Regions from separate parts of the Pseudomonas fragariae (ex Marin et al. 2024) genome, predicted to be linked through region 2. Evidence: predicted binding sites of a transcription regulator. Region 2 holds the regulator's gene; each other region holds the start of a gene.
The links. The regulator FliA, encoded in region 2, starts transcription of late flagellar genes. The targets are predictions, from matches to a motif close to CTAAAGTTTNNNNNNNNNNNGCCGNTAA.
Positions count from the first base shown of each region.

Region 1: a site for FliA is predicted at 2,464-2,491, ahead of AC54XV_RS12315 (methyl-accepting chemotaxis protein). Genes of this name have one in related genera too.
Region 3: a site for FliA is predicted at 1,707-1,734, ahead of AC54XV_RS07245 (methyl-accepting chemotaxis protein). Genes of this name have one in related genera too.

Region 1 is NZ_CM184369.1:2,760,394-2,764,224, reverse strand. Features, by position in the region: gene AC54XV_RS12320 (class I SAM-dependent methyltransferase) at 1-668, shown strand, start outside; gene AC54XV_RS12315 (methyl-accepting chemotaxis protein) at 739-2,358, opposite strand; gene AC54XV_RS12310 (IclR family transcriptional regulator) at 2,555-3,394, opposite strand; gene AC54XV_RS12305 (ABC transporter ATP-binding protein) at 3,636-3,831, shown strand, end outside.
Region 2 is NZ_CM184369.1:4,114,040-4,117,870, reverse strand. Features, by position in the region: gene flhA (flagellar biosynthesis protein FlhA) at 1-38, shown strand, start outside; gene flhF (flagellar biosynthesis GTPase FlhF) at 50-1,378, shown strand; gene fleN (flagellar synthesis regulator FleN) at 1,494-2,327, shown strand; gene fliA (RNA polymerase sigma factor FliA) at 2,324-3,064, shown strand; gene AC54XV_RS17670 (chemotaxis response regulator CheY) at 3,321-3,695, shown strand; gene AC54XV_RS17665 (protein phosphatase CheZ) at 3,715-3,831, shown strand, end outside.
Region 3 is NZ_CM184369.1:1,600,692-1,604,522, reverse strand. Features, by position in the region: gene AC54XV_RS07245 (methyl-accepting chemotaxis protein) at 1-1,540, opposite strand, end outside; gene AC54XV_RS07240 (NEL-type E3 ubiquitin ligase domain-containing protein) at 1,838-3,831, shown strand, end outside.

The sequences.
Region 1 (3,831 bases), 1.4 Mb from region 2:
CGCAATGGCTGACTGGCGAGGTCGTGGATGAATGGGTGATCACCGAAAACGGCCTGCGCTACAAAGTCGATTTCGGCAAAAAACAGAACAGCGGGCTGTTTCTGGACATGCGCTACGGCCGTGAATGGGTGCAGGCTCAGGCCAAGGGCAAGCGCATCCTCAATCTGTTCGCCTACACCTGCGGCTTCTCGGTCGCCGCCCTGGCCGGGGGTGCCGACCACGTCGTGAATCTGGACATGGCCCGTGCTGCGTTGAATCGCGGCCGCGAGAATCATCGCCTCAATGATCAGGACCTCAGCCGCGTGACCTTTCTGGGCCATGACCTGTTCAAATCCTGGGCCAAGGTCACCCGCTGCGGCCCTTATGACCTGATCATCATTGACCCGCCGTCCTTCCAGAAAGGCAGTTTCATGCTCGACAAGGACTACCAGCGTGTCCTGCGCCGCCTGCCGGAGTTGCTGGACGAGAACGGCTCGGTGCTGGCGTGCATGAACGATCCCGCGCTGGGACCGGACTTTCTGATTCAGCACACCGCAGTCGAAGCACCTTGCCTGCGCTTCGAGCAGCGCCTGGAAAATCCGCCGGAGTTCCCCGACGCTCGCGCCGAGGGCGGCTTGAAGGCGCTGGTGTTCAAGGCAGAAGGCCTGAGCCGCAGCGGGTGGGCATAGCGAGCAAGGACTGACAGCCTCTTCAACGCCGAAAAGGCTGTCAGGTTCTCAAACTACTCAAGCACCCAAATCAGGCACCCAAACGCGAGATCACATCACTGAGGCCATTAGAAAGGCCCCGCAGTTCCTGACTGGCGTTCTGAGTGCGTTTGACGTTGTCCTGATTGGTCACGGCGATGGCGGTGATTTCAGTGAGGTTGCGCGAGATGTCCTCTGCCACGGAAGTCTGCTCTTCGGCAGCCGTCGCAATCTGGCGATTCATGTCGCGAATATTCTCCACGGCCATGGTAATACGCTGCAGGGTTGCGCCAGCGTTCGCGACCTGCTCGACGCTCTCTTCACTCCGCGCCTGACCGCCCTGAATGGCCTGCACTGCATCACTGGCTCCGGTCTGCACCGAATTGATGATCTGATTGATTTCGGAGGTTGAAACGGCAGTACGCTGCGCCAGTGTACGAACCTCGTCAGCCACCACCGCGAAACCGCGTCCGGCGTCACCGGCACGTGCAGCTTCGATGGCGGCATTCAGCGCCAGCAGATTGGTCTGATCGGCAATGCTGCGAATCACCTCCAGCACTTTGCCGATACGGCCGCTGTCAGTTTCCAGCCGCCCGATGACATCGGCCGTAGAAGCGATCTCGTTGCGCATGCGGGTGATCGTCGCAATGGTCAATTGCATGACCCTCTCGCCATCCTGAGCGCTCTGGTCGGCCTCATCCGCAGCTCGCGCAGCATCGGCGGCATGTCGGGCAACGTCCTGAGCGGTGGCAGACATCTCGGTCATGGCGGTCGCGACCTGATCGGTACGCTCGAACTGCTCATGAGTGCCTTGCGCCATCAACTCGGCAATGGCATTCAGCTCGCCGCCCGCCGTGTCCAGATCGGTGCTGCTGCGCTTGAGGCGGTTGAAGGTGTCGGCCAGAAAATCCCGCAGGGTATTTGCGGCAACGGCCAGACGACCCAGTTCGTCCTGTCGCGTGACCTCGACACGCGCCCCGAATTTGCCTTCGCTCAACTGGGCGACGTATTCGATAAGCATGCGAATGGGCGCAATCAGGTTGCGATTGACCATCCACAGCGCCAACAAACCGACCAGCAGCGCAGACACCAGCATCACCACGGCACCGACCAGAATGGTACGTTGGGCTTCATGGCTGATGGCAACGGACTGAGCGTCGCTGCTCTTGTGCAATTGATCGACCAGACCAGCCATCTGCTCGCTGGTCGGACGGTCGACGCCTTTGACCGCCATGTCACCCGCGCCAGCGTCACCGCCCGCAGCAACAAACGCATCACGACCGGTCCGGTAGGCCGTACCCAGCGCCTGGTGTGCCTGCTGCAGCGTCTGCACCTGGCTTTTCAATGCAGCGTCGGTGCCGTGCATTTCAGCAAGCCGACCCAGTGTGCCTTGCACCTTGCGCTCCTGTTCTTCGAATTGCCCCCAGTACTTGTCACGCTCGGAAGGCGTTTTGCCACGCAACAGGACGTTTTTCCACTCCTGCACCTGAATCTTGAATTGCAGGTTGGCTTCGTCAACCAACTGCGACGCCCGCACCGGACCGTCGATAAGGCCGCGATAAGCCTGCACGTTGTCGGAGAGAAAGTTGAAGCAGGCCAACGCAATGACCAGCACAAGCGCAAGACTACCGCCGAGCAGACCTAAAATTTGCAGCCGCAGGGATTTGGACATCGGGACGATCTCTGGAGAAAAAGAATCCGCGGGATACGCGAAAGTTGCAGGCACGTCCCTGTAGACCGATCTTGTGGATCAGGTATGTGTGGCCCCTTGGAATCAACATCGGCCCACAAGACTTTTTCTTTAAAAACAGCGATGGTCGGCAATATACCCGATAAAAGATCAAAAACTGCCGGAAAAGGAATGCTGCCTAATCAACCTGCCCGAACACCTGGCTGGGCCGCCGCAGCGACGGGTCGAACGGGTTGATTCTGGCACTGATGGCCGTGGCTTCGCGCTTGAGCAGTTCGACCACGGTCATCAGGCGATCGGGCCCCAGACGGTCGGAGATGGTCGCCACACTGAGCGCAGCCACTGCACGACCGCTGCGGTCCAGGATCGGCACTGCCAGCCCGGCCATGCCCGGTAACGCGCCGGTGTTGCGCCCGGCATAGCCCAGGCGCCGCACGTTTTCCACCTCCGAACGCAGAAACACCTCGTCGTACAGGTGAAAATCCTTGAGCCGTGGCAGGTTGTAGGCAATGACCGTTTCCCGCTCGTCCTCGGGCAGAAAGGCGAGAATCGCCAGACTGCCCTGCCCGACGCCCAAGGCAACACGGCCGCCGATGTCGCCGGTGAACGTGCGGATCGGGTACGGGCCTTCGCTGCGGTCCAGGCAGATCGCGTCGAAACCGCTGCGTGCCAGCAGAAACAGCGAGTCACCCAGTGAGGCGGACAGGCGCAAAAGGCTTGGGCGCACCACGTCACGCAGGTTGCCGGTATTACCCGCCTTGGCGGCCAGGGCGAAGAACTCGATGCTCAACCGATAACGTTTGCTGAGCAGATCCTGCTCGACCATTCCCTCCTCCATCAGGCTACGCAGCAAGCGGTGTGTGGTGGGTTGCGACAGCCCGACACGCTGGGCGAGTTGCGTGACCCGCTCACCGCCTTCATCACAATCGCCCAGACAGCGCAGTACCGCGAACAGCCGGGAAACAGCTCCCACTCCGACCTCGGCCTTCACGTTATTCCGATCAGTGGAATTATCCATGACAATATCTCTTTATATTTCCACCAAAAGAATTAATTCAAAGAAAGATATTATTCAGTGAAATTCCTTGTTGAGCCCATCCTAGCCTTCGCCCTACTCTCAGTCCACAGGGGCGATTTGAACAATCATCGGTAGCCGACTCAGAGCGAGCGCCAACGTCCACAGAACTGCATGACTTCATTTCGCATCTGCCCATGACAAACGCGTGCTTCGGCGCGCATGCACAAAGGTGGAAGCAGGCATGGCATTTCTGCAGCTCGAAGGTCTCTCCAAACGCTACGGCTCCATTGACGCGGTGGTTGCCACCAACCTGGCCGTCGACAAGGGCGAATTCGTTTCACTGCTCGGCCCTTCCGGCTGCGGCAAAACCACCACCCTGCAAATGATCGCCGGTTTCGTTGAAGTCAGTGACGGGCGCATTGTGCTCGACGGGCGCG
Region 2 (3,831 bases):
AAGTAACCATCGTAGCGACTGTCGGGCCAAACGGCTGAGGTAGTGAGTCATGCAAGTTAAGCGATTTTTCGCCGCCGATATGCGTCAAGCCATGAAGCTGGTTCGCGATGAGCTGGGCGCTGAAGCGGCCATCATCGGTAACCGGCGCATTGCCGGTGGCGTAGAGCTGACTGCCGCTCTGGATTACAAGCTGTCCGCCCTGGCACCGCGTGTGCCGAACATGGAGCTGGAAGACGAGTTGCGCAAGACTCAGTCGCGTATCGTTTCCGCCCAGGCCGAATTGAACAACCGCAGCGACAGCGATGCATCGATCAACCTGCAGCTGTTTTCCGGCAAGCCGGGCAACCCTGCCGAGACGCACATCGAGCCGACACTCGAAGAGCCGCCGCGTCCATTCGCGTATGCACCGCCACAGGCCGCCGAGCCTGCCATTGGCCAGCGCGCCTATGACTCGATGCGCTCCGAATTGAACGGCCTGCGTGAGCTGCTGGAAGTCCAGCTCGGCTCGCTGGCCTGGAACCAGCTGCAGGGCACTCGTCCGCAGCAGGCCAACCTGTGGCGACGCCTGCAACGTGTCGGCCTGTCCGGCCCGCTGTCACGCGACCTGCTGTCGATGATTCCGGAGATCGACGAGCCTCGTCAGGCCTGGCGCATGCTGCTGGCGCACCTGGCCCGCATGATCGCCGTCCCTGAAGTCGAGCCGCTCGAAGAGGGCGGCGTGATTGCAATGGTCGGTCCTGCCGGCATGGGCAAGACCACCACGCTGGCCAAACTGGCAGCACGTTACGTGTTGAAGTACGGCCCGCAGAATATCGCACTGGTCAGCATGGACAGTTTCCGCATCGGCGCGCAGGAGCAGCTCAAGACCCTTGGGCGCATCCTCAACGTACCGGTCACCCATATCGATCCTGGCCAGTCTCTGGTTCAGGCGCTGGAACCGCTGCTGCGCAAGCGCGTGGTGCTGATTGACACCGCCGGCCTGCAGGCCAGTGATCCTGCGCTGCGCATGCAGCTGGAAAGCCTCGCGGGTCGTGGCATCAAGTCGCGCAACTATCTGGTACTGGCAACCACCAGCCAGAAGCAGGTGCTGACAGCCGCGTATCACAGTTACAAACGTTGTGGCCTGGCCGGATGCATTCTGACCAAGCTTGATGAAACAGCCAGCCTCGGTGAAGTCCTGAGCCTGGCGATCAGTCACGAATTACCTGTGGCCTACCTCACGGACGGACCACGCATTCCTGATGACCTGCATACCCCGCGTCGTCATCAACTGGTAAGCCGCGCGGTGAGTGTGCAAATGCAGGATGAGCCTAGTGAAGAAGCAATGGCTGATATGTTTGCTGACCTCTATCACACCCCTGGCAAGAGAGTGGGTTAAGTGATGGATATTATTGGAATGTCCCTGCGTCAACGGTCTGCCATGCGGTGTTCATTTGCGCACGTGCAGCCCTCGATGTGGTTTCGGTCTACGCAAGACAAGGTAAAGAAATAACATGGGCAGCATGCATCCCGTACAGGTTATCGCGGTGACCGGTGGCAAAGGTGGCGTCGGTAAGACTAACGTGTCAGTGAACCTTTCACTGGCCCTCGCCGAGCTCGGCCGTCGCGTCATGCTGCTGGACGCCGATCTGGGTCTGGCCAATGTCGACGTGCTGCTTGGGTTGACGCCCAAGCGCACGCTTGCCGATGTCATCGAGGGGCGTTGTGAGTTGCGCGACGTGCTGTTGCAGGGGCCGGGCGGGGTTCGGATCGTACCCGCTGCGTCCGGCACCCAGAGCATGGTGCATCTGTCGCCCGCTCAGCATGCCGGCCTGATCCAGGCGTTCAGCGAGATTGGCGACAACCTCGATGTGTTGGTGATCGACACAGCCGCCGGTATCGGCGAGTCGGTGGTCAGCTTCGTGCGCGCCGCTCAGGAAGTGCTGCTGGTGGTGTGCGACGAGCCCACGTCGATCACCGATGCCTACGCCCTGATCAAACTGCTCAACCGCGATTACGGCATGAACCGCTTCCGGGTGCTGGCCAACATGGCACAGAGCCCGCAGGAAGGGCGCAACCTGTTCGCCAAACTGACCAAAGTGACGGATCGTTTTCTCGATGTTGCGCTGCAGTATGTAGGTGCCGTGCCGTACGACGAATGCGTACGCAAGGCTGTACAGAAACAGCGCGCCGTTTACGAAGCATTCCCGCGTTCCAAATGTGCACTGGCCTTCAAGGCCATTGCCCAGAAGGTTGATACCTGGCCGTTGCCAGCCAACCCGCGGGGTCATCTCGAGTTCTTCGTTGAGCGACTCGTTCACCAGACCAGTGCAGGGCCTGTGCAATGACTGCGAGCGGCTACCAGATGTACAGCAAGACTTCCCGTAATTCACAATACGAGTTGATCGAGCGCTATGCGCCCTTGGTCAAGCGTATCGCTTATCATCTGCTGGCGCGCTTGCCGGCCAGCGTGCAGGTCGAGGATCTGATCCAGGCCGGCATGATCGGCCTGCTTGAAGTCTCCACCAAGTATGATTCCACCAAGGGTGCGAGTTTCGAGACCTATGCCGGCATCCGCATCCGTGGTGCGATGCTCGATGAAGTGCGCAAGGGGGACTGGGCGCCACGCTCGGTACACCGCAATACGCGCATGGTGAGTGACGCAATTCGGGCAATTGAAGCTAAAACCGGCCGTGACGCTAAAGATCACGAGGTTGCGGCCGAACTCCAGTTAAGTCTCGATGATTACTACGGGATTTTGAACGATACCTTGGGCAGCCGCCTCTTCAGTTTCGACGACCTGCTGCAGGACGGCGATCATGAAGGGCTGCACGAGGATGGCGCAAGCGGTTCGCTTGAGCCGTCGCGCGACCTGGAAGACGAGCGCTTCCAGGCTGCGTTGGCCGATGCAATTGCCAATCTGCCAGAGCGTGAGCGTCTGGTGTTGGCGCTGTACTACGACGAAGAGCTGAACCTCAAGGAAATCGGAGAGGTTCTGGGGGTCAGCGAATCTCGGGTCAGTCAGTTACACAGCCAGTGCGCAGCTCGTTTGCGAGGGCGTTTGGGGGAGTGGCGAGCGCGTTGACAGGCAATGTGCGGTCTATGGCCGCGCGTTGACTGCAAGCCGGCTGTGCAGAGCGTTACGTGGTAACAGGATGGACCCGTCAGAAGCCTGTCAGGCATTGCCTTGATGGGCTTGTTTCTCAGGTCTTTGCCTGTTGTTGTGCCAAGCCCGTCGTCGTTTCGTACAGCCGGGGGTGTGCTGTGCCAGTATTGAGTGAACAGCGTGTTCAGGTGCTGAACGCGTTAAAGACTGCTTGGAGGTCGAATTGGACAAGAACATGAAAATCCTCATCGTTGATGACTTCTCAACGATGCGGCGGATCATCAAGAACCTTTTGCGTGATCTGGGGTTTACCAACACATCGGAAGCGGATGATGGTCTGACCGCATTGCCGATGCTGCAGAGCGGTGCCTTTGACTTTCTGGTGACGGACTGGAACATGCCTGGCATGTCCGGTATCGATCTGCTGCGCGAAGTCCGCAAGGACGAACGCCTCAAGAGCCTTCCCGTGCTGATGGTCACTGCCGAAGCCAAGCGTGAGCAGATCATTGAAGCTGCCCAGGCTGGGGTGAACGGTTATGTAGTCAAGCCATTCACTGCCCAAGCCCTGAAAGACAAGATCGACAAGATCTTTGAACGCGTCAATAGCTGATGCAAGCCGCGAGGGCGCTATGGATAACAATGATTCGATGGCCGACTTTGAGTCGACCTTAAAAAGACACGCGCAGGAACTTGTCACCAGCCTTGAAAAGGGTCGTTTCGGTGACGCTGTGCAACTGATCCACGAA
Region 3 (3,831 bases), 2.5 Mb from region 2:
GTGATTCGACGGTCTGGCTGCTGGCATCCGCCAGTTGCACCAGCGCCTGGTTGATCTGTTCGGCGCCGGTGGCCTGAGCCTGCATGCCTTCGTTGACCATCAGCACACGGGGTGCCAACGCCTGAACCTGATGGATGATCTGCGACAATTGCTCGCCGACCTGAGTGACCTCGAACATGCCGCGGCGCACCTCTTCGGAAAACTTGTCCATACCCATCACGCCAGCAGACACCGCCGACTGGATTTCCCGCACCATCTGCTCGATGTCATACGTGGCGACGGCAGTCTGGTCGGCCAGGCGACGCACCTCGGTGGCCACCACTGCAAACCCGCGACCGTATTCACCGGCCTTTTCGGCCTCGATGGCGGCATTGAGCGACAGCAGGTTGGTCTGGTCGGCGACCTTGACGATGGTGACGACGACCTGATTGATGTTGCCGGCCTTCTCGTTGAGGATCGCCAGCTTGGCGTTGACCAGATTGGCAGCGCCCATCACCTGATGCATGGTGTCTTCCATGCGTGCCAGGCCCTGCTGGCCGGAACCGGCGAGCACCGAAGCCTGGTCTGCCGCCGAAGTGACTTCGGTCATGGTCCGCACCAGGTCCCGCGAAGTGGCGGCGATTTCCCGCGACGTCGCGCCGATCTCGGTGGTGGTTGCCGCGGTCTCGGTGGCGGTAGCCTGCTGCTGGCGGGACGTTGCAGCGATCTCGGTGACCGAGGTCGTGACCTGTACCGAAGAGCGCTGCGCCTGCGCTACCAGCGCGGTGAGCTCGGAGACCATGTCGTTGAAGCCGGTCTCGACCGCATTGAACTCGTCCTTGCGCGACAGGTTCAGCCGGGTACTCAGATCGCCCTTGCGCATGACGTCCAGAATACTCACGATCATCTGCATCGGAGAGGTGATCGAGCGCATCAGCAGCAGCCCGCAGGCCGCCGCCGCCATGACCGCGATCAGCAGAGAGAGCACCATGCTGATCTTGGCACCCAGCACAGCGTTGACGATATTGGTGGTGGACTGGTCAGCCAGTTGCTTGTTGGCAACGATCAGGTCTCTGAGCTGCAGACGGCCCTCGCTCCAGACCGGATTGAGCTCGTTGTAAAACTCATCGCGAGCGCCCGCATAATCACCGCGTTCGTACTTGGCGTGAACGTCGGCAAGCATGCGCGAATAGACCTCGCGGCGCTTTTCGAACACCGCGAAGCTGGCCCTGTCCGTGTCATCGAAGATGGATTTCTTGTAGCCGTCCATCTGCGACTGAAGGGCGTCTTCAAACCCCTTGAACTGATCCTTTTCCTGCTTGGTCAGCGGCCGAGCCTGCCCTTCGGCAATCAGCTCCAGCGTGCGGATGTAACTCTCGCCCCAGGCACTGCGCACCAGGGTGCTGTAGTAGACGCCGGGCAACGCATCGAGACGCACATCTTCCTCGCTGGACTCGATGGACAACAAACGTGAATAAGATAAAACGACCATCAGTAGCATGATTGCGATGATGACGGCGAAACTCGCCAGAATCCGTTGGCGCAAGGTCCAGTTCTTCACAGTCAGCCCTCAAGAGTTCAACGACGGCGTCGGGCCGTGTTCAAGAAGCGGACCGACGAACGGTCCAAACGGCGTGAGTATAGCCCAGCCGTCAAACGTTACATGGGTAATACAAAATGAAGTCATGGCCGCTGTCGACCGCCACTCTTTCGTCCCTCTTCATTTCTTGTCGGCCATCGCCACCACTACTTGAGCTATGACCTTCAGAAACAGCAAGAGCACATAGATAGTTAGCACTTGCACGGCAAGTCGCGGCCGTAAGCTTTGTCGCCTGTTCATTCACGACAAGGCACTTAAATGCTGGATCTATCTCCGTCGGGCAAGGCTCCTGAGCTCCCGCATCTGCAACTGATAAAAGACAAATCCCCCGAGTGGCTGCTTCAGGCAACGCCGGCAACCCATGCAACCTTGCGCAAAGCCTCGCGACGTCCGTTGCAATGGCTGGCAGGCGCCCGCAAGTCCAGCCCCGGTCAGCTCGCCGAGCTGCAGCGCCTGTATGCCGGGCACCGCGAGTACGAGCAACAGGTTCGTCCGACGCTGGACGGTCTGTCGACGCTGGAGGACTTCGCAAGGCCCCTGCTGACAGCCGCCATCAAGGATCGCTTCGGGCTGGAGGTGGACGTCGCCAACACCTGGCTGTTCCATGCCAGTCGTGCACGGGTCGACCAGTCGTTCAATACGGCATCCAGAGACCCGGTAACGCAGGCAAACACTGCCCTGAGGGCGTCGACCCAGAGCCTCCTCAAGGCTGCGCTGCAGAATTTCGAAGCCTGGGAAACCACACCGGGCGCAATGGACGCCAGCACCGGCATCAAGGCCCAGGTGTTTTCTTCCTTTGAAATCATCGGCCAACAGATCACTGGCACGTCCTTACCGATTTCCCCGACCGGCTTTGCGGCGCTGTGCCGTGAGCTGGACCTGGGCGGCCAATATCAGGCGCATATCCAGGCCGTCTTCAGCACGCCTTCGAGCCCCGACGAAACTGCAGACGCCGCGGCATCCAGACTGCGCCAGAGCTTCATGCAACTGGAAGCATCGTCGATCCGGCTGCAGTTGCAGATGGCCTCCCTGCAACAGCAGATCGGCCCGGATTTGCAAGGCGCATTACTTGAGCTTCTCGACGGCAAGCAACATGTCCGACTTGATAACAGGCCGGTCAACTGCAGCGTACTGTGCCTGGGCGATATCGAACTGACCGGTCTTCTGGTGATTGGCAAGGACCGGGATATTGCCACTCAGGCAGAAAGGATTGTGGTGTATATCCCGGATGACCCCGTTGCGCCGCTGAAGGAATACGACTCGGTCGAAGTCTTCATAAATGCGCTGCGTGAGCGGATGTTCATCAACGGCTACCTGAACTTCTTCATGCGTTTCGTACCTGCACGCCATCGAAGTGCAGTATTTGAAAAGTTGTCCGAACGCCTGTACCCCAAAGTCAAGAAAGGCGGCATTTTCGAACGTCAGTGGCTGGAGCGTGAAGCGGACCGAAACGCCCGGCTCGACCTGAGAGAAACCGTGCTGCAAGGCCCGCTGCTGGACAACCTGCATGAGCGCAAACGCGCGGCGTTGCGCGACGACGCACTGTTTCATGGTGTGCCGACTGCGGCACAGGACCAGAAGACCTTCGATGAGCGGGTGCAGTACTTCATGGACACCGCCTTCGACGTCTTGAATATCGCAGGCTTCGTCGTTCCGGTATTGGGCGAAGTGATGATGGCCGTCACCGCCATTCAGCTGGTTCACGAAGTGTATGAGGGCATGGAGAGCTGGGCCAGGGACGAGAAACGACAGGCGTTCGCCTACCTGTTCGATGTGATCGAGAACGTTGCGCTGATATCGGCCCTTGGTGCTGCGTCGACAGGCGCAGCAGGCATCCCTGCGGTACAGGCGCCCGAGTTCGTCCACCGCCTCAAGCCCGTGGATTTACCAGGCGGCACGACGCGCCTGTGGAAGCCTGATCTGACGCCCTTTGCCCATGACATCGTCCTGCCCAAGGATCTGCAGCCCGATGCCACGGGCCTGTACACCTGGCAAGGCAAACAATGGTTGCCACTTGAAGGACGCATCTATTCCGTCAGTCCTGCCACGACCGGGAACGGCTACCTGATCGAGCACCCGACCCGCGCGGGCAGCTATCGGCCCGCCTTGCGACACAACGGCGCCGGAGCATGGCTGCATGAGCTCGATCAGCCGCTGGAGATGGAAGGCCTGACCTTGTTTCGACGGCTGGGCTATTCCAGCGATACGTTTTCCGACAGCACCGCCAGGCGCATCGTCAACGTCAGCAACAC